3 regions of the Methylobacterium sp. FW306-05-D genome follow, and region 3 is predicted to be linked to each of the others. Evidence: predicted binding sites of a transcription regulator. Region 3 holds the regulator's gene; each other region holds the start of a gene.
The links. Region 3 encodes PhoB, which activates phosphate uptake and scavenging genes when phosphate is short. Its sites were predicted from a motif close to TGTCATNNANCTGTCAT; they were not measured.
Positions count from the first base shown of each region.

Region 1: AC3WLN_RS01270 (UDP-2,3-diacylglucosamine diphosphatase) is a predicted target of PhoB. The motif match lies at 2,401-2,417, and genes of this name have one in related genera.
Region 2: AC3WLN_RS22065 (DUF1045 domain-containing protein) is a predicted target of PhoB. The motif match lies at 1,456-1,472, and genes of this name have one in related genera.

Region 1 is NZ_JBYSXL010000002.1:27,661-34,720, forward strand. It holds gene AC3WLN_RS01260 (D-2-hydroxyacid dehydrogenase) at 1-585, opposite strand, end outside; gene AC3WLN_RS01265 (aminotransferase class V-fold PLP-dependent enzyme) at 670-1,878, opposite strand; gene AC3WLN_RS01270 (UDP-2,3-diacylglucosamine diphosphatase) at 2,467-3,288, shown strand; gene AC3WLN_RS01275 (glycosyltransferase family 4 protein) at 3,285-4,364, shown strand; gene rnhB (ribonuclease HII) at 4,431-5,060, shown strand; gene AC3WLN_RS01285 (PA0069 family radical SAM protein) at 5,026-6,150, opposite strand; gene AC3WLN_RS01290 (glycosyltransferase family protein) at 6,319-6,840, shown strand; gene moaB (molybdenum cofactor biosynthesis protein B) at 6,868-7,060, opposite strand, start outside.
Region 2 is NZ_JBYSXL010000104.1:1,240-8,299, reverse strand. It holds gene AC3WLN_RS22075 (low affinity iron permease family protein) at 1-452, opposite strand, end outside; gene AC3WLN_RS22070 (DUF3108 domain-containing protein) at 527-1,417, opposite strand; gene AC3WLN_RS22065 (DUF1045 domain-containing protein) at 1,600-2,265, shown strand; gene AC3WLN_RS22060 (DapH/DapD/GlmU-related protein) at 2,278-2,904, shown strand; gene phnC (phosphonate ABC transporter ATP-binding protein) at 2,997-3,797, shown strand; gene phnD (phosphonate ABC transporter substrate-binding protein) at 3,829-4,755, shown strand; gene phnE (phosphonate ABC transporter, permease protein PhnE) at 4,807-5,685, shown strand; gene phnE (phosphonate ABC transporter, permease protein PhnE) at 5,682-6,533, shown strand; gene AC3WLN_RS22035 (DUF1993 domain-containing protein) at 6,573-7,060, opposite strand, start outside.
Region 3 is NZ_JBYSXL010000089.1:8,095-15,154, forward strand. It holds gene pstB (phosphate ABC transporter ATP-binding protein PstB) at 1-380, shown strand, start outside; gene phoU (phosphate signaling complex protein PhoU) at 482-1,207, shown strand; gene phoB (phosphate regulon transcriptional regulator PhoB) at 1,237-1,941, shown strand; gene AC3WLN_RS21025 (matrixin family metalloprotease) at 1,994-3,067, opposite strand; gene AC3WLN_RS21030 (SDR family NAD(P)-dependent oxidoreductase) at 3,155-3,967, opposite strand; gene AC3WLN_RS21035 (MFS transporter) at 4,090-5,457, opposite strand; gene AC3WLN_RS21040 (alpha/beta fold hydrolase) at 5,658-6,707, shown strand; partial or broken gene AC3WLN_RS21045 (NAD(P)-dependent oxidoreductase) at 6,738-7,060, shown strand, end outside.

The DNA.
Region 1 (7,060 bases), on a different contig from region 3:
GTCGGATTCGGTCAGGATCGTCTCGAAATCGACGAGCCCATCCTGGGGAAACACGTCGTAGGCGATGACCTTCATGCCGAGGGCTTCCGCGCGCTTGGCGATCGACTTGCCCAGCGCTCCGTAGCCGACGATGCCGAGGGTCGAACCGGCGATGTCGTGGATCGGGTAGTCGAAGTAGCAGAACTGTGTCGATTTCGCCCAATCGCCCCGACGCACCGAATTGGCATAGGGCACGATGGCCCGGCGCAGGGCGAACATCAGGCCGATCACGTGTTCGGGCACGGTGTTGAAGGCGTAGTTGCGGATGTTGACGACCGTGATGCCCTGGGCCTTGGCGGCCTCCTTGTCGACCACGTCGGTCCCGGTGGCGGCCACCGCGATCAGCTTCAGATCGGGCAGTCGCTTCAGAGTCTCGGCCCGCATCGGGACCTTGTTGATCAGCGCGATCTCGGCGCCCTCCAGGCGCTCGACGATCTCTTCCGGCGTCCAGGTCGACTCGTACTCGACGTATTCGTGCGGAAAGTTGAACTCACGGACCTTGGCGTCCAGGGACTCGCGGTCGAGGAACACGATCTTCTTCGTCATGGAATCCTCTGGCCGATCCGGCCGGGTCACGGATAGGGTGTTCGAGGGCGCCGGAGCAGGCGGACCCGCTCCGGCGCCGAGGGCTCAGGACTTCGACAGCGGGTTCTCGCGCAGGTAGCTCGATGCGGCGGCGACGCCGGAACCGGGCTGGACCTTCACGCCGTGGTCGAGCATCGCCATCTCGGCGCCCGCGATGGCGCCCAGGAGCGACAGCTCGTTCATGTCACCGACGTGACCGATGCGGAAGACCTTGCCGGCGACCTGGCTGAGGCCGGCGCCCAGCGCCAGGTTGTAGCGCACGTAGGCGTGCTTGATGATCGCGGCGGCATCGACGCCCTCCGGCACGAGGATCGCCGTGACGGTGTCCGAGTTCCACTTGGGCTCCTGGGCGCAGGTCTTGAGGCCCCAGGCGGCCACGGCCTGGCGGGTCGCCTCGCCGAGCACGTGGTGCCGGTGGTAGACGTTCTCCAAGCCCTCCTCGTTGAGGCAGGCGAGCGCCTCGCGCAGGCCGTAGAGCAGCGGCAGCGGCGGGGTGTAGGGGAAGTAGCCGGCCGGGTTCTGCTTCTGGTGGTCGGCCCAATCGAAATAGACATGCGCCAGGCGGTCGTTCTGGCCCGACGAGGTCTCGGCGGCCTTGAGCGCCTTCTGGCTGACGCAGATCACGCCGAGGCCGGCCGGGAGCATCAGACCCTTCTGCGAACCAGCGATGGCGCAGTCGACCTTCCACTCGTCCATCTTGAAGGGCAGCGAGCCGATGGACGAGACGCCGTCCACGAACAGCAGGGCCGGATGGCCCGCAGCGTCGATGGCCTTGCGCACGGCACCGACATCGCTGGTGACGCCGGTGGCGGTCTCGTTGTGGACCACCATGACGGCCTTGATCTCATGGTTCTTGTCGGCGCGCAGGGCCTCGCCGATCCGCTCCGGGTTCGCACCCGTACCCCAGGCCTCGTCCTGCACGACGACCTCGAGACCGAGGCGCTGGGCCATGTCGATCCAGAGATGGCTGAACTGGCCGAAGCGGGCAGCCAGCACCTTGTCGCCGCGCGACAGGGTGTTCGACAGAGCGGACTCCCAGATGCCCGTGCCCGAGGCCGGGAACAGGAAGATGGTGCCGTCCTTCGAGCCGTAGACGGCCTTGGTGTCCTCGAAGAGGGGCTTGGTCAGCGCCGGGAAATCCACCGAGCGGTGGTCCTCGGACTGCACCATCATCGCGCGCATCACGCGATCCGGGATGTTCGTCGGGCCCGGGACGAACAGGTGGTTCCGGCCGGGACGTCGCGTTGCCGCCATGGGATTTTCTCCGTTTCTTACGTTGCGCCGACACGCGCTCCGCGTGCGGCGACACAGATGCGCCGAGGGTTGAAGCGGACCGCGTCGGAGCGCCCGGGTCGAACCCGGACGTTCCTGGCAGCCGCTGGTTAGATGAATCGCGGGACGAACTCGTTCGCGCGCAACGTCCGCGTGGATGCCGGACCGATGTCCGTCGCCGCCGAAGGCTGACCTTCGACGCCCGTCGCCGCGCGCGCCACCGAATACCTCAAGCCTCTTCTCCATGGGCCGGGTCGCGCTCGAAACGCGTTCACCGCTGGGCCGTTGTCAGCGTCGTCGTCCCCGGGGACGGCACCCTTAGTTCGCCTCGATGGGCTCCGGTCATGCGTCCTCGGACGCGGCCCGGTGGGGCACCTTGAGCGGGACTATGCCCCGCTTCCCGCAGAAAGGAAAACCCGAAATACTTGGTCCCAAATCAAAATTTTTTTTGTGGAAGAAGAGCTTACGTCGCGGCGCAGAAGACGCGCCCTCCCCGACCCGCGACGTCATCAAACTGATACGGGAATCCGGTTTGGCTCCTGGCAACGGAAGGCAGTCCCGGAGGCGAGCGTGGGCGAAGACACCGAGACGACCCGCGTCCGGACATTGTTCCTGTCCGACATGCATCTCGGCACCAAGGGATGCCAAGCCGACCTTTTGCTGGAATTTCTGCGCGATTACGATGCGGACGAGATCTATCTCGTCGGCGACATCATCGACGGCTGGCAACTCAAATCCGGCTGGTACTGGCCCCAGAGCCACAACGACGTCGTGCAGAAGCTGATGCGCAAGGTGCGCAAGGGCTCGACGCTGGTCTATGTCCCGGGCAACCACGACGAATTCCTGCGCGACTATATCGGCATGACCTTCGGCGGCATCGAGATCGCCGACCAGCGCCTGCACGAGGCCGCCGACGGCAAGCGCTACCTCGTCATCCACGGCGACCAGTTCGACATGGTGGTGCGCCATGCCAAGTGGCTCGCCTTCCTGGGCGACGGCGCCTACGCCTTCGCGCTGTTCATCAACACCTACGTCAACACGGCGCGCCGTCGCCTCGGGCTCGCCTACTGGTCCCTCTCGGCCTGGGCCAAGCTCAAGGTGAAGAACGCGGTCAACTTCATCGGCAAGTTCGAGGAACTGCTGAGCGCCGAAGCCAAGCGCGTCGGCGCCGACGGGGTGATCTGCGGTCACATCCACCATGCGGCCAATCGCCAGATCAACGGGCTGACCTACCTCAACACCGGCGACTGGGTGGAATCCTGCACCGCCATCGTCGAGCATTACGACGGTACCATGGAGGTGCTGCACTATCCGAGCCTGGTGCGGGCACGCACCGCGCGGGCCGACCTCGTCGGACGCCAGCGTCCCGACGGAGCCCGGGCGGTCGCGTGAGGCTCCTCATCGCCACGGATGCCTGGCACCCGCAGGTGAACGGCGTCGTCCGCTCCCTGGAGAACATGGCGGCGGCCGGGGCCGCCTACGGCTTCGATCCGGTGTTCCTGACGCACCAGGACTTCGCGTCCGTGCCGCTGCCGGGCTACCCGGAGATCCGGCTGGCCTACGCGACCAAGCGGCACGTGTCGCAGCTCTGGAACGACCTTCGTCCGACCCACGTCCACATCTCGACGGAGGGAACGGTCGGCTACGCCACCCGGCGCTACTGCCTGGCCCATCGCCGGCCCTTCACGACGAGCTACCACACCCGGTTTCCGGAATACCTCTCGGCCCGGGCGCCGGTGCCGGAAGCCTGGAGCTACGCCTGGCTCCGCCGCTTCCACGGCGCGGCGAACGGCACGATGGTGTCGACACCCTCCCTGGAGCGCGACCTCGAAGCACGCGGCTTCACCAACCTGATGCGCTGGACCCGCGGGGTCGACACCGACCTGTTCCGGCCGCGCTCGCCGGTGATGCCGGAGCCGGCCGATCTCGCCGGCCTGCCCCGCCCGATCTTCCTGTCGGTGGGGCGGCTCGCGGTGGAGAAGAATCTCGAAGCGTTCCTGCGTCTCGACCTGCCCGGTACCAAGGTGGTCGTCGGAGACGGGCCGGACCGGGCCCGCCTCGCAGCGATCGCGCCCGAGGCGCATTTCCTCGGCACCCGGACCGGCGCCGACCTCGCCGCACTCTATGCCGGCGCCGACGCCTTCGTATTTCCGAGCCTGACCGATACCTTCGGGATCGTGCTCCTCGAAGCCCTCGCCTGCGGGGTGCCCGTGGCCGCCTATCCCGTCACCGGCCCCCTCGACGTGATCGGCCGGACGGGTGCCGGCGTGCTCGACCATGACCTGCGTACGGCCGCCCTCGGCGCCCTCGCGATCCCGCGCGCCCGCTGCCGGAGCGAAGCCCTGCGCTACACCTGGGCGGAGAGCGCGCGCCAGTTCTATGACAACATCGCCCGCGCCCACGGCACGGCACCGATGCGGCTCCGGGCCTCGGACGACGCTCCGCGCGGTGTCGTCGAACTCCGCTGAGGCGTGGACCGGCCGCGCGCTCCGCGTTAGGGGGGCGGGCCAGTCCCCCGCCCAGGAACATGCCCGATGCCGCCGTTCGACCCGCGCCTGGCAGAGACCTTCCCGGCCGTCATCGGCTGCGACGAGGTCGGACGCGGTGCCCTCTGCGGACCCGTGATCGTCGCGGCGGTCTGGTTCGACCCGGCCGCTCTCGCGCCCGCTCTGTTCGCCCGCCTCGACGACAGCAAGCGCCTGAAGGCAGCCGAGCGCGAGGCGCTGACCCCGCTGATCCGCGCGCAAGCCCGCGTCGCAATGGCGGCCGGCTCGCGCGCCCTGGTCGATCGGATCAACGTCCGTGCCGCCACCCTCGATGCCATGCGGCGGGCGGTGCTGGCCCTGGGGCTCGAAGCGCCCGTCTGGGTGGACGGTCGCGACCCCGTTCCCGGTCTTGCTTTGCCCGGCCGGGCCGTGATCGGCGGCGACCGGCTGGTGCCGCAAATCGCGGCCGCCTCCATCGTCGCCAAGACCCTGCGCGATGCGTTGATGCGGCGGCTCGCCCACCGCTATCCGGATTACGGTTGGGCGAGCAATGTCGGCTACGGCACGCGTACCCACCTCGCCGGGCTCGCACTCCGCGGCCGCTCTCCCCACCACCGCCTCAGTTTCACCCGTGCCTACGACCTCAGAACAGGCTCAACTGGTCCGTCGGGACTCTGAACAGGTCGGTGCGCAGACGCCGCCGCACCTCGGGATAGCCGAGACGCTGACGGGCGAGGCGCATGCGCTGGCGGATGAGGTCGGCATAGGCGCCGGTGCCCGTCATCCGCGTTCCGAAGGTCGCGTCGTAGGCGCGTCCGCCGCGGGCCGCGCGGACCAGCGACATGACGTGCCGCTGTCGGCCCGGGTAGTGCTCGGCAAACCAGTCGTTCACCAGGGCGTCGAGTTCGAGCGGCAGGCGCAGGAGCACGTGGCTCGCCTCCACGGCGCCGAGGTCGCGGGCCCGGGCCAGGATCGCCTCGACCTCGTGGTCGTTCAGCGACGGAATGATCGGCGCGGCGATGACCATCACGGGGATGCCAGCCGCACTCAACCGTCCGATCGCTTCCAGGCGCTTCGTCGGATGGGGTGCCCGCGGCTCCAGCCGGCGCGCCAGTTCCGGATCGAGGGTGGTCACCGAGACCGCCACCTTCACGAGCCCGTCCCGGGCGAGATCGGTCAGCAGGTCGATGTCGCGTACGACGAGATTCGATTTGGTCACGATCCCGACCGGGTGGCGGAAGCGTGCCAGAACTTCCAACACCGCGCGCGTGACGCGGTGCTCCCGCTCGATCGGCTGGTAGGGATCGGTGGCGGTGCCGAGTGCGATGGTGGCGGGGCTGTAGCCCGGTGCCGACAATTCCCGTTCGAGCAGGGCGCCGGCATCCACCTTCCGGAACAGCTTGGTCTCGAAATCGAGGCCCGGCGAGAGACCGACATAGGCGTGGTTCGGTCGGGCGAAGCAGTAGACGCAGCCATGCTCGCAGCCGCGGTAGGGATTGATCGACCGATCGAACGAGATGTCCGGCGAGGTGTTGCGGGTGATGAGCGTGCGGGCGTGCTCCGGCCTCACCTCGGTCCGCAGGGGCGCCCCCTCCCCGATGCCGTGCCAGCCGTCGTCGAAGGCTTCCCGCCGCGCCGCCTCGTAGCGTCCGCTCGGGTTGGCTGTCGCACCCCGTCCGCGCCGTCCCGCCGGCTGCGGCGTCGTATCGCCGAGGCGCCGTAAGGGCTCCAGGTCGGCCGTTGAAGAACGAGGCGCGTCTGGAGGCATCGGCACTGATCATCCGTCGGATCGACCAGGAACATAACACGAACACGCGCGGGGGAAACTGCCGATATTTCAGGCAGATCCCGTCTGCCTCGGCATTTCTACCCGCCTGTCGGCGATGCGTTTCCGTGGAATGGCTTTGCTCCACGCAAAAATGCGGTATGCGCGCGCATGCTCTCGGCTCTCATCTCAGTGACCCGGCCCAACGACCCCGATGCCGTCGATCAACTCGCCGATACGCTCGGCGCGCTGGTGGCGGGCGTCGCAGCGGGGCTCGTGGGCGATGCGGTGATCATCGTGTCCGCGGCGAACCCGGCGATCGAGACGGTGGCCGAGGCGACCGGCGCCAAGGTCGTGCTGCGCGGACGCGGGTCGTCGCCCTGGTCGGCGGGGGCGAAGGCGGCGCGGCGGGACTGGGTGCTCTGCCTCGAGGCCGGCGACGTTCCGGTGGAGGGCTGGATCCGCCTCGTCGACCGCTTCATCGGCACGGCCCGGCCGGAGGTCGCGTTGGCCCGTCTCCGGCGCTCGCATACCGGTCTGCCGGCACGCCTGGCTGCCCGTGGCGAGAGCGTCATCGGCGTCAACGCTCCGCGACCGGGTGATCTCGTCCGGCGTGAACGTCTCCTGGCCGGTCCGACCTTCGGCCGCCGCCTGAAGGTCCGTGCACTCTCGGCCCGTCTCGATCGAGCCTGATTCGAACGGCCGGTTTCCGGCAGAGCCTCAGACCGTGATCGAAGCGCCCCGCCGCAGGTGCTCGTCGAGCCGAGGCATGATCTCGACGAAGTTGCAGGGGCGGTGGCGATAATCGAGCTGCGCCGCCAGAATACCGTCCCAGGCGTCGCGACAGGCGCCGGGCGATCCGGGCAGGACGAAGATGTAGGTGGCATTGGCGACGCCGGCCGTGGCCCGCGAC
Region 2 (7,060 bases), on a different contig from region 3:
AGGCCGCCGGCCCGGGCGGCGGCGGCCTCGGCCTTGCGGTGGGCCTCCGCCTCTGCCGCGCAGGCGGCCGCCTCGAGATCGTCCAGGGGGGCCGTCCCCGCGCAGCGCGCCCGCAGGGCGTCGAGCTCCTCCTCGGTGAGGCTCTCGATGCCGATGTAGCGGTTCTGCGCGGCGCTGGCCCGGATCAGCTCGTCGAGCTTGGCCTGGATCGCCGCGCCATCGCGGTTCTGGGTGTTCTGGATCAGGAACACCATCAGGAAGGTCACGATGGTGGTGCCGGTGTTGATGATGAGCTGCCAGGTGTCGGAGAAGCCGAACAGCGGCCCCGTCACCGCCCAGACGAGGATCAGCGCGATGCTGACCGCGAAGGTCGCCGGGCGTCCGGCGGCGCGGGCCACCTTCGAGGCGAAGGCGGTGAAGAGCTGGGCCGATTTCAGGCTCCCGACACGCATGCGACCTCCGCGATCCTCATGGCCGCCCTGACTGGAGGAAGAACCCGCGACGGCGGGAAACCGTTGCCGCGGCCCTAACGGGCGTTGGGCAGGCGCACGGTCACCCCGGGCCGGGGCGCCGGGCTTTCCGGGCCGTCCGGCGGCGCGCCGCCCCAGCGCGTCGCCTCGATGCGCGCCGTGCCCCATCCGGTGGCGACGGCGATCGAGAGGGGCAGCAGCAGCGTCCCGTCGAGGATCGGGGCGAAGCGCACCCGCATGTCGTCGTTGGCGGCCATCCGGCGGACGTTGCTGCCGCCGGAGCGGTGCCCGGAGATCGGCACCCAGCGCACCCGGCAGTCGAGGGCGGGGCCCCGATAGGCGCCCTCCGTCACCGTCACCAGGCTGCCGCGCGACAGCACGAGGTCGGCCCGGCTCGCCCCGTCGAAGACCGGGATGCGTCGGTCGCACAGGCCCGGCTCCAGGGGCCCGGCCCCGAGGGGGATCGTCAGCATGGTCAGGGGGTCGACCACGCCGACCTTGTCCTCCGGCGCCACCGGGACCCGGTCCTCGCGCGGGGCCGGGGGCGGCTCGACGCTGGCGCTGCGCACGTGGCCGCCGGCGAGGTCGAGCTCCACCGCGACCGGCTTGCCGCCGTAGCGGCTGTCGATCCGGAAGGTGGCGGTCACCGCGCCGGCGCGGGTCGCCGACCCGGCAACGGCGGCCTTGCCGGCCCCGTCGAAGAAGAAGCCGGCCAGGCCGCGCAGGCCCGCCTCGAGTTCGAGGGCATAGCGTTCGCCCGCCCGCTCGACCACGAGGGTGGCCTCGCCCGCCGGCAGGTTCAGGAAGCTCAGGCCGTAGGCCGCCGTGAAGCGGCGCGCGGGGGTGTCGCCCACGGCCCGGGCGCCGGCCGCGCCGGCCACGAGCGCGGCGCCCGCCAGGGCCAGGGCCTGCAGGGCCCGGATATGTCTGTGCCGGGGAGCGGACACGGAAGATCGCCTCATCGCGCCGCGGGCGGCGCCCAGTCTGTCATATCGGCGTCGGGCGCGCGTAGTATGCGCGCTTCGGCACGTCGCGGGCCGCCGAGATCCGCGGCCGAAACCTTCGGCCGACGTTCCACGCCGATCGAAGCATCCCGCATGCCGCCGGGAGCCGCCAGGACACGACGCCCTTGGACCGACCCGCCCGATACGCCCTGTATTTCACCCCCGCCCCCGGCTCGGCGCTGGCTGCCTTCGGCGAAGCCGTCCTCGGCTCCGGCCCGGCGCCCGGCCCGGAGGCGCTCCGGGCGATCCTGGCCGCCAACACCGCCGAGCCGCGCCGCTACGGGTTCCACGCCACCCTGAAGGCGCCGATGCGCCTCGCCCCCGGCGCGACCGAGGCCGATCTCCTCGCGGCGGCCGAGGCTCTGGCGGCCCACCGGAGTCCCCTGCCCGTCGGCCCCCTGCGGGTGGCCGCCCTCGGGGCCTTCGCCGCCCTGGTGCCGGCCGCTTCCCAGCCGGATCTCGGGCTGCTCGCGGCCGAATGCGTCGCCGCCCTCGACCCCCTGCGGGCGCCCCTCTCCGAGGCCGAGCGCGCCCGGCGCCGGCCCGAGCGCCTGGACCCCCGCGGGCGCGCGCTGCTGGAGCGCTGGGGCTACCCGCACGTCTTCGAGGCCTTCCGCTTCCACATGACGCTCACCGGCCCCCTGGGGTCGGAGGACCGGGCGACGGCCCTGCCCCTGCTGGCCGAGGCCGCCGCGGGCCTGCCCGACCTCGCGATCGATGCGCTGAGCGTGGTCGTCCAAGAGGGCGCGGCGCCGTTCCGCCTCCTGCGCCGCCTCCCCTTCCCCGCCTGACAGGATCGCCCGATGGTCTCCGATCGCCTCGGTCTCGAACCGGCCGTCCACCCCACGGCCCAGCTCTCGGAGTGCCGCCTCGGCCGCTACACCGAGGTCGGTGCCCGCACGCGCCTCAGCGAGACCAGCCTCGACGACTACTCGTACATCGTCGAGGACGGCCAGGCGAACCACACCACCATCGGCAAGTTCTGCTCCATCGCCTCGCACGTGCGGATCAACCCGGGCAACCACCCGATGGAGCGGGCCTCGCAATCCCACTTCACCTACCGGGCCAGCGCCTACTGGCCGGGCGAGGCGGACGACGCCGCCTTCTTCGCCCGGCGCCGGGCCCTGCCCGTCACGATCGGGCACGACGTCTGGATCGGGCACGGGGCCGTCATCCTGCCCGGGCGCAGCGTCGGCACCGGGGCGGTGATCGGCGCGGGCACGATCCTGACCCGGGACGTGGCGCCCTACACCATCGTGGTCGGCAATCCCGGCCGCGTGGTACGCCGCCGGTTCCCGGAGGCGGTGGCCGAGCGCCTGCAGGCCCTGGCTTGGTGGGACTGGGACCATACCCGGCTGGGCCGGGCGCTGCCGGATTTCCGCACCCTGCCGATCGAAGCATTCCTGGAGCGTTACGAAGCCGAGGCATAAGACTGCCGGCTATTGGTTAGCCGGAAAATAGTCATTCTCCTGTCGTGTGGGACAGGTCTACCGGCGCTCACCGTGAATCGCCGGAGGCCTCCATGCTGATCCTCGAAGGGCTCGCCCGCCATTACGGCGACCGCCGCGCGGTGGACAGCGTCTCCCTCGCCATTCCCCGCGGCCAGTTCGTGGGCGTGATCGGGCGCTCGGGCGCCGGCAAGTCGACCCTGCTGCGGATGATCAACCGCCTCGCCGAGCCGACGGGCGGCCGCATCCTGTTCGAGGGCCTCGACGTCACGGCCCTGCGCGGCCGCGACCTGCGGCGCTGGCGGGCGCGCTGCGCCATGATCTTCCAGCAGTTCCACCTCGTCGGCCGCCTCGACGTCCTGAGCAACGTGCTGATGGGCCGGCTGTCGGAGGTGCCCCGGCACCGCTCGCTGCTCAAGCTCTGGTCGGAGCGCGAGCGCGCCCTGGCTCTGGCCGCCCTCGACGAGTTCGGCATGGGCGACTTCGCCGGCCACCGGGCCGACCAGCTCTCCGGCGGCCAGCAGCAGCGCGTCGCCATCGCGCGGGCGATGATGCAGGCCCCCGACCTGATCCTGGCCGACGAGCCCGTGGCCTCCCTCGATCCGCGCAACACCCGCATCGTCATGGACGCGCTGGCCGAGGCCAACCGGCGCCACGGCCTCACGGTGCTGTGCAACCTGCATTCCCTCGACCTGGCCCGCGGCTATTGCGACCGCCTCGTCGGCCTCGCCGACGGCCGCCTCGTCTTCGACGGCGCCCCCGCCGACCTCACCGAGGCGGTGGCCCGCCAGCTCTACGGGCTGGAGGCGGGCGAGGTCCTCGACGCCCCCGAGCCGGCGCGGCCCCGGGCCTATCCCGCCGCCCTCGTCGCCTGATCTTCGTCGTCCACCCGTTCGGGAGATTCCCATGCTGACCCGTCGATCCCTCGCCGGAGCCCTCGCGCTCGCCCTTCTCGCCGCACCCGCCGCCGCGCAGGACTGGAAGGCGGCCTATCCGGAGCTCACCCTGGCGGTGATCCCGGCCGAGAACGCCTCGGGCACCAGCGACCGCTACGCGCCGATGACCGCCTACCTGTCGAAGGCCCTCGGCGTGCCGGTGACGCTGCGCATCGCCAACGACTACGCCGCCGTGATCGAGAGCCAGCGCGCCGGCAACGCCCAACTCGCCTTCTACGGCCCCGCCTCCTTCGCCCGCGCGGTGATGACCGGCGTCAAGATCGAGCCCATCGTCAACCAGCGCCACGACAACGGCGCCTCGGGCTACACCTCGGTGATCTACGTGCGCGCCGACAGCCCGTACAAGACGATCGAGGACCTGAAGGGCAAGAACCTCGCCCTGGTCGACCCGAACTCCACCTCCGGCAACCAGGCGCCGCGCTACTTCCTGCACAGGGCCGGCCACCCGGTCGACACCTTCTTCGGCAAGACCGTCTATGCCGGCAGCCACGAGAACGCCGTCCTCGCCCTGGTGCAGGGCACCGTGGACGCGGCGGCCAACCTCTACAACTCCGACACCGACACCATGGTCACCCGGATGGCCACCAAGGGCATGCTGAAGAAGCCGGACGGCACCCCGATGGGCCAGGGCGACTTCCGCGTGGTGTTCCGGTCCGACTTCCTCCCCGAGGGGCCCTTCGCCATGCTGGCGAGCCTGCCCGACGACCTGAAGGCCAAGATCCGCGACGCCCTCGTGGCGATGCCCAGGGCCGACAAGGCCGCCTTCGACCGGCTCTCGGACGGCAAGGACCAGGGTTTCACCCCCGTGACCCTGAAGGACTACCAGCCGATCCTCGAGATGCTGAAGTTCAACGACGACCAGCGCCGCAAGTCTTGAGCGGATTTTCGATCTTGAGCGGATTCGGCCCGGGGTCGCCGGGGTGCGGCGATGCCTGAGCGGATCACGCCCCTGCCCCCGGACCGGGCCGCCGCCCTGGCGGGGGCCTACGCGGCCGCCGTCACGGCGACCCGGCGCCGGACCTGGGCCGGCCTCGCCGGGCTGGTGATCCTCACCGGGCTCGCCGCCCGGGCCGCCGAGGTGCGTCCCCTGGTGCTGGCGGCCCATCTCGGCCGCTTCACCGACTACATCGCCCAGATCCTGCCCCCCCTGACCTGGGCCAACCTGCCGGGGGACCTCGCCGAATGGTACTGGGGCGGGCCGAAATGGCTCGGGCTCCTCGGTGAGACCCTGCTGATGGCCTATCTCGGCACCCTCCTGGGGGCGGTCGGCGGATTCCTGCTGTGCTTCTCCGCGGCCGCCAACGTGGCCGGCAGCCGGACGGCCTGCTTCCTGGTGCGGCGCGGGCTGGAATTCTGCCGCACCGTGCCGGAGATCGTGTTCGCGCTGATCTTCGTCATCGCCTTCGGCCTCGGGCCGATGGTGGGGGTTCTCGCCCTGGCGATCCACACCACCGGGGCGCTGGGCAAGCTGTTCTCGGAGGTCGTCGAGAACATCGACATGAAGCCGGTGGAGAGCCTCACCGCCGCCGGGGCCGGGCGGATCGAGACCCTGCGCTTCGCCGTGCTGCCGCAGGTGCTGTCGAACTTCGTCTCCTACGGGCTGCTGCGCTTCGAGATCAACGTGCGCGGCGCCGGCGTCATGGGCTTCGTCGGGGCCGGCGGCATCGGCCAGGAACTCCTCGTGGCGATCCGCAACTTCTACTACGCCGACGTCAGCGCCATCCTGGTCCTGATCATCCTCACCGTGATGGCGATCGACCTCGGCACCGAGCGCCTGCGCCATCGCCTGCTCGGAGGCCTGCGATGACCGGTCCCGAATGCGGCCCGGCCGAGATCGCCGCCCTGCGCCGGCGCTTTCCCGAGAGCTTCCGGCCGGCCCGGCGGGGGCGGCTCCTCGCGGTCCTCGCGCTCGCCGGGCTCGCCGCCCTGGCGGGCTACGCGATGGTCCGCCTCGATTTCTCCACCGGGCGCCTGCTCGCCGGGCTCGGACGCCTCGGCGAGTTCAGCCTGCTGATGTGGCCGCCGGAGACCGGCGGCCGGGCCTGGACCTTCCTGCAGGCCCTGGCCGAGACCCTCGGCATCGCCTTCATCGGCACGCTGACGGCCGCGCTCCTGGCCTTTCCGGTGGCGTTCCTCGCCGCCCGCAACGTCGTGCCGAATCCCTTCGTGCACTTCACCGTCCGGCGCGGCCTCGACGTGGTGCGCTCCGTCGACGTGCTGATCTGGGCGCTGATCTGGATCAACGTCGTCGGGCTCGGCCCCTTCGCCGGGGCGCTCGCCATCGCCTGCGCGGATTTCGGGGCGCTCGGCAAGCTGTTCTCCGAGGCGATCGAGACCGTCGACGGCAAGGCCGGCGAGGGCGTCTCCGCCTCCGGCGGCGCCGAACTGCACCGCATCCGCTTCGGGTTGATCCCGGCGGTGCTGCCGGTGCTCGGCAGCCAGGTGCTGTACTTCTTCGAGTCGAACACCCGCTCGGCCACCATCATCGGCATCGTCGGCGCGGGCGGCATCGGCCAGTATCTCAGCGAGCTGATCCGCGTCCTCGAACTGCGCCAAGTCGCCTTCCTGATCCTGATGATCCTCGTGACCGTGGCCCTCATCGACGCCGTCTCGGGCCGCCTGCGCCGGGCCCTGATCGGCGGGGCCGCGCGGTAGGGGCGAGGCCGCGAGCGATCCGCTCCCGGCCCCGGGCGGCTACGGCGCCGTGCGGAGGGTCGGGGGCCCGAGATGCTGGAGGTAGTCCGGCTTGCCGAGGCTCACCCCGGCGCTGCGGAGGATCCCGTAGGCGGTGGTCACGTGGAAGAAGAAGTTCGGGAGCGCGAAGCCGGTGAGATAGGCCTGCCCGGTGAAGCGGTATCCCGTGCCGTTCGGGAAGTTCAGCTCCACCGCGCGCTCCGCCCCCGAGGCCAGTGCGGCCGGGTCGATGCTCTCGACGAAGGCGATCGTCCGGGCGCAGCGCGCCTTCAGCTCGGCGAAGGTCGTCTCGACGTCGGGCATCGCGGGCGCCCCGATGCCGGCGAGCCGGGCCATCGCGTTCTTCGCGCTGTCGGACGCCATCTGATACTGGGCCGGCAAGGGCTTCATGTCCGGGGCGAGCCGCCGGGCGAGCAACTCCGCCTCCGGCTTCTCCGAGGCCGCCTTGTCGAGCCAGGCGCTCATGCTGCGAAGCGCGTTGACGAAGA
Region 3 (7,060 bases):
AATCGCTCCGCAAGGCCGCCCTCTGGGACGAGGTGAAGGACAAGCTCAAGCAGTCCGGCATGGGCCTCTCGGGCGGCCAGCAGCAGCGCCTCTGCATCGCCCGCACCGTGGCCCAGCGTCCCGAGGTGATCCTGTTCGACGAGCCGACCTCGGCCCTCGACCCGATCTCCACCGGCCGCATCGAGGAGCTGATCGAGCAGCTGCGCTCGGAATTCACGATCGTCATCGTCACGCACAACATGCAGCAGGCGGCGCGCATCTCGCAGTTCACCGCGTTCATGTATCTCGGCGAACTGGTGGAGTTCGGGCCGACGACGCGCATCTTCATGAATCCCGAGAAGCGCCAGACGCAGGACTACATCACCGGCCGCTTCGGCTGATCCTCGGCAGGTCGGAACCGACCCGTGCGGGCCGGTTCCGGCCCGCGCCAGACACCATCAGGGCGGGCACCGGACCGGAGGCCCGATCGAGGAGCACACCCATGCCCGACCACATCGTCACCTCCTACGACACCGACCTCGAGGATCTGCGCCGCTCGATCTCCGAGATGGGCGGCATCGCCGAGAAGATGATGACCGAGGCCGGACAGGCCCTGGTGCGCCGCGACTCGGCCCTGGCCCAGGCGGTGATCGCCGCCGATGCCCGGCTCGACACCCTCCAGCGCGAGATCGAGGAGCGGGCGATCCTGCTCATCGCCCGGCGCCAGCCCCTGGCCATCGACCTGCGCGAGACGGTGACGGCGATCCGCGTCTCGAACGACATCGAGCGCATCGGCGATCTGGCCAAGAACGTCGCCAAGCGCGTGGTGGCGATCGCCGACCAGATCCAGCCGCAGAAGATCGTCATCGGCGTCCAGCACATGAGCGACCTGGTTCAGGAGCAGCTCAAGGACGTGCTCGACGCCTATACCGGCCGCGACATCAAGGCGGCCCTCGACGTCTGGGAGCGCGACGACGCCATCGACGCGCTCTACAACTCGCTCTTCCGCGAACTCCTGACCTACATGATGGAGGACCCGCGCAACATCTCGTTCTGCACGCACCTGCTGTTCGTGGCCAAGAACATCGAGCGCATCGGCGACCACACCACCAACATCGCCGAGACGATCCACTACCTCGTCACCGGCGAGAACCTCCTAGCCGAGCGCGAGCGCCCGAAGAACGACGCGTCCAACTACGCCACCGTGGACATGCCCGGCACGGTCTGACCCCGTGCCGCTCTGATCGAAAGCGCACGATGAGTACGCGTATCCTGATCGTCGAGGACGAGGAGGCCCTGACCCTCCTCCTCCGCTACAACCTCGAGGCCGAGGGCTTCGTCGTCGACTCGGCCTCCCGCGGCGACGAGGCGGACCTGCGCCTGCAGGAGCAGGTTCCCGACCTCGTCCTGCTCGACTGGATGCTGCCGGCCCTGTCGGGCATCGAGCTCTGCCGCCGCATCCGCGCCCGGCGCGAGACCGAGCGGCTGCCGGTGATCATGCTCACCGCCCGGGGCGAGGAGGGCGACCGCATCCGCGGCCTCGGCACGGGGGCGGACGACTACATCGTCAAGCCGTTCTCGGTGCCCGAGCTCCTCGCCCGGGTCCGGGCCCTGCTGCGCCGGGCCAAGCCCGCCCACGTGGCCAACCTGCTGGTGGCCGGCGACATCGAGCTCGACCGGGTCAGCCACCGCATCCGCCGGGAAGGCCGCGAGATCCACCTGGGACCCACCGAGTTCAAGCTCCTCGAGTTCCTGATGCAGAGCCCCGGCCGGGTGTTCTCCCGCGAGCAGCTCCTCGACGGGGTCTGGGGCCACGACGTCTACATCGACGAGCGGACCGTCGACGTCCATGTCGGGCGCCTGCGCAAGGCCCTCAACCGCCCGCGCCAGAGCGACCCGATCCGCACCGTGCGCGGCTCGGGCTACTCCTTCGACGAGATGTTCGAGGCCGAGGCCGAGTAGGCGCCCCCGCGGCGCGCCGGGTCGGCCCCCAGGCGGACAGCCGAGCCCGCCCTCAGGCGAAAATCATCGTGTCGGTGGGGAGGTGCACGGTGAAGCCCTTGCCCTCGTCGATCCAGCCCGGGCCGGCGGCGCCGTGGTTGATGCCGTTGGCCTCCTCGGCACTGCCGGCGAAGTGATGCTGGCCGGTCTGGGTGTTGTAGAAGCGCTCCAGAGTCAGGCCGCCGGGGGCGCCCGCATCCGCGTAGGCCTCGAAGGCGACGCCCTCGTACTTGTAGCTCGGCGCGGTCTTGAGGACCTGGTCGCGCTCGGACACGCTCGTGGTGAAGAAGTGGGCGTTCGAGCCGGTGTCGAAGAACCGGAACACGTCGACGGTGCCCGCGCCCTTGGCCGGGGCCGCCCACGGCGTGCCCTCGTAGGTGAACCAGGGCAGCGTCTGCTGGATCTGCGCCTTCTCGACCGTGCTCGTCGTGTAGAAGTGATCGCCCGTATGGGTGTCGTAGAACCGGTACACCGCCGTGACGGCGCCCTCGGCCGGGGCGCTGGCGACGGGAGGGCTCGTGACGGTGGGGCTCGCGACGGGCGTCAGGGACGCCGCCGGGACCGCCGCGGTCACTGCGGCGGGTGCGCCGTAGAGGGCCTGGATGCCCGCGATGTCGCCGGCCCCGAGGGCGGTGACGGAGGGGTTCAGGACCGCGTTCATCACCTCGGGCTTGGCGTTGTAATGGTCGAGGCCGAGGGCGTGGCCGATCTCGTGCAGGGTCACCACCGCGAGGTCGACGTTCTGGGTGCTGACCACCCGGGCGCCGGCGGCGTGCCAGCCCTCGCCGCTGTCGAAGGTCACGGCCGCCGACTGCATGCGCTGGCCGCTGTAGGAGTAGTTCGCGTAGCCGAGCGTGTTGCCGAGGCCGTCGATGCCCGCGAGGGTGAAGTCGATCTGCGCCGCCGCCGTGGAGGCGACCTGCTGGAAGGTGATGTTGGCGTAGGACGCCCAGGTCGCGAAGGCGCTCTGGAGGATGCCGACGAAGGAGGGCGGGATCGTGCCGTCGAAGGCCCAGGTGACGGTGCCGCCGCCCGTGCCCGCCGCGCCCGCGCCCCAGCGCGGTCCCTCCAGCGCATAATCCCCCATTCGCCGTCCCTCCCGTCCGCGCGGGCCAGGGTCGGCGGGAGGCGTTACGATTGTCTTAAGCGGCGCTCCCGTCCCCGGGGCGCATCCTCACAGGATGCTGCGCACCACGCCGCCATCCACCCGCAGGGCCGCCCCGCTGGTGGCGCTGGCGGCGGGGCTGCAGATGTAGGCGACCATGCTGGCCACCTCCTCGACGGTGGCGAGGCGGCCGATCAGCGAGGTCGGGCGGTGCTCGGCGACGAAGGCCCGGCCGGCCGCGTCGAGGTCGACCGCGCCGCCCGCGCCCCCGTCCTGCCCCTGGGCCATGCTCTTCATGAACTCGGCGACGCCCTCGGACAGAGTCGGGCCGGGCAGCACGCTGTTCACGGTGACGCCGCTGCCCGCCACGGTCTCGGCGAGGCCCCGGGCCACCGCGAGCTGGGCCGTCTTCGTCATCCCGTAATGGACCATTTCCACCGGGATGTTCACGCCGGATTCGCTGGAGATGAAGACCACCCGGCCCCAGCCGCGCTCGACCATGCCGGGGGTGTAGGCCCGGGACAGGCGCACGCCGCTCATCACGTTGGTGTCGAAGAACCGGTGCCAGTCCTCGTCCGGGATCTCGAAGAAGGGTTTGGGCTCGAAGATGCCGGTGTTGTTCACCAGGATGTCGACGTCCGGCAGCCCGGCGACCACCCGGGCCGCCCCGTCCGGATTGGCGACGTCGCCGGGCGCCCCGATGAAGCCGGCGTGATTGGTCTCGCGCTTCAGGCGCTCGACGGCGTCGCGGACGCGGTCCTGGGTGCGCCCGTTGATGGCCACGTTCGCTCCGAGTTCGCCCAGGGCCTTGGCGATGGCGTAGCCGATTCCGCTGGTGGAGCCGCTGACGAGGGCGCGCTTGCCGGACAGGTCGAGATGCATGGGATCGTCCTTCGTGAGGGCCCGGCCCCCGTGCGGCCTGTGCCCGCCCGCGGGCCGGGCCACGGGTGGCCTTCGTCCGGTTCAACGCGCGGGACGGGCGCTGGTGCGATCGGCGCGGCCGCTCAGCCCCGCGGGCTGCGCCGCAGGACGCTGGCCACCGCGCCGAGGCCCGCGAGGCCGACGGCGCACCACAGGGTGGCGGCCACCGGCCCGGCCGGCGCGCCGCCCTGGTGCAGGCCGAAGATCACCGCCACCAGGGCGGCGCCGAAGGACTGGCCGGTGAGGCGGGCGGTGGACTGCATGCCGCTCGCCCCGCCGCTGCGCTCGCGCGGGGCGCTGGTGATGATGACCTTGTTGTTGGGCGACTGGAACAGCCCGAAGCCGAGGCCGCACAGGGTCAGGCGCCAGGCGATGTCGCGGTGGGACGCGCCCGGCGGCAGCAGGGCGACCGCGGTCAGGCCGCAGGCCATCAGGCCGAGGCCGGCGCCGCCGAGGAGGCCCGGCGCGTAGCGGTCGGCGAGGCGCCCGGAGATCGGGGCCATCAGGGCGATCGCGATGGGCCAGGGCGTCATCAGGAAGCCGGTCTGCGTCTCGGACAGGCGCAGCACGTCCTGGAAATAGAAGGGCAGGGCGACGTAGGCCATCATCTGCGCGCCGAAGGAGGCGATCGAGCTCACCATCGACAGGGCGAAGGCGGGAATCCGCAGGAGGTCGACCGGCAGGAGCGGCCGCGCCATCCGGGTCTGGGTCCGGACGAAGACTGCCCCCACCGCCACCGCCGCACCGATCTCGGCCAGCGCCACGCCCCGGGTCGCCGGGTCGCCGAGCCCGTCGACGCCGATGATGAGGAGCCCGAAGGTCAGGGCGTTGAGGACGGCGCTGCGGATGTCGAAGCGCCCGCCGCTGCGGGGCGTCACCGGCAGGGTGCGGGCGCCCACCGTCAGGGCGATCAGGCCCACCGGCAGGTTGACGAGGAACAGCCAGGGCCAGGTCGCCACGGAGAGGATGGCGGCCGCCACCGTCGGCCCCGCGGCGGAGGCCATCGCCACCACCAGGGCGACGTTGCCGACGCCGCGCCCGATCAGCCGGTGGGGATAGATGAAGCGCACCAGGGCGATGTTCACGCTCATGATCCCGGCCGCGCCCAGCCCCTGTGCGATCCGCGCCGCCACCAGCCAGTCGAGGGAGGGGGCGAAGGCGCAGGCCACGGAGGCCGCCGTGAACAGGACGAGCCCGGTGAGGTAGACCCGGCGGTAGCCCAGGATGTCGCCGAGCGAGGCCAGCGGCAGGAGCGAGGCCGTCACCGCGATCTGGAAGCTGTTGGTCACGAAGATCGCCGCGGAGGGCTCGACCGCGAGGTCCTTGGCCATCACCGGCAGGGCGACGTTGACGATGGCCCCGTCGAGCACCGCCATGGTCATGGCGAGGCCGATCGCGAGCAGCGCCAGCATGCGCTCGCGCACCGGCAACCCGTCCGTCCCGCCATCCATCCCGCCCTCCGTCGGGGGCTTCGCTTCGGCGCTTGGGGCATCCTTCGTCATGGACGGACCCCTGGGACGCGACGCCGGGTTTCGCAAGAGGCGGCGCGACCCGAGGTGTCCTTTGTCACCTCGGCTGAGCGGTGCGCGGGCCGAATCTGCCCTATGTCACGGCGGACGCGCCGCGCTGCGCGCCGCTGCCGGGAACCCCGATGGACGCGCCTCTCAAGATCTCCGCCCTCGTGCTGGCGGCCCAGATGTCCGTGATGCCTGTGTCCCTGGCGCCCGCCATTGCCCAGCCGGCCGCCCAGACCACCGCCGCCGCGGAGGCGACGCCCCTCGGCATCGGGCTGGAGGGCTTCGCCTATCCCTACCCGGTCTTCTTCCTGGAGCGGATGCGCGACGGCGAGCGCCAGCGCCTCGCCTACATGGACGTGCCGGCGGAGGGGCAGGCCAACGGGCGCACCGTCCTCTTGCTGCACGGGCGCAATTTCCCGTCGAGCTACTGGCAGCCGGTGATCGAGGCGCTCAGCCGTGCGGGCTACCGCGCGGTGGCGGTCGACCAGCTCGGCTTCGGCAAGTCGGCCAAGCCCGTGGGGGCCTACACCTTCGACGCCATGGCGGCCGACACCGTGGCGCTGCTCGATTCCCTGGGCCTGGCGCGGGTCGACGTGGTGGCGCATTCCATGGGCGGGATGCTGGCGGTGCGCCTCGCGCGCAATGCCCCGACGCGGGTCAACAGCCTCGTCCTCGAGGCGCCGATCGGCCTGGAGGATTACCGGTTCACGGTGCCGCCGGTCTCCGACGCCACCCTGTTGCGCCTGGAGGGCGACGCCACGGCGGAATCCTACCGCCGCCAGCTGATGACCAACTACGCCCTGTCGCTGCCGGCCTCGGCCATCGAGCCCTTCGTGTCGCTGCGCGAGCGCGTGAAGGGGTCGGGCGAGTATCCGCGCTGGCTGCAGTCCTTCGTCAATTCCTACCAGGCGATCTGGGGCCAGCCGGTGGTGCACGAGATCCCGCTGATCGCCATCCCCACGCTCTTCGTCATGGGCGAGAACGACCACAACGCCCCCGGCAAACCCTTCGCGCCGGAATCCCTGCGGGCCGGGATGGGGCGCAACGCCGAGCATGCGCGGACGCTGGCCGGCCAGATGCCGAGCGGGCGCGCCGTGGTGCTGCCGGGCATCGGCCACCTCGTCCACATGGAAGCGACGGACCGGTTCAACGCCCTGACGCTCGAATTCCTCGACGGTCACTGAGCGCCGGGCCACCGCAACGGGAGATACGTCATGAGTCAGAGCCTCGATGTCGGCGTGATCGGCCTCGGCCGGATGGGCCGCGGCATGGCCGCCAGCCTGGTCCGGGCCGGGCACCGGGTCCGGGTCTGGAACCGCTCGCCGGGCGCGGCGGAGGGGCTCGCGGGGGTGACGCCGGTGGCGAGCGCCGCCGAGGCCTTCGCGGGGGACGCGGCCGTGACCATGCTGGCGGATGACGCGGCCCTGCGGGCGGTGATCGTCGAGGGCGGCCTCCTCGACGGCGGCACCCGCCCGGGCCTGCACCTCTCGATGAGCACGATCTCGGTGGCCCTGGCCCAGGACCTCGCCGCCATCCA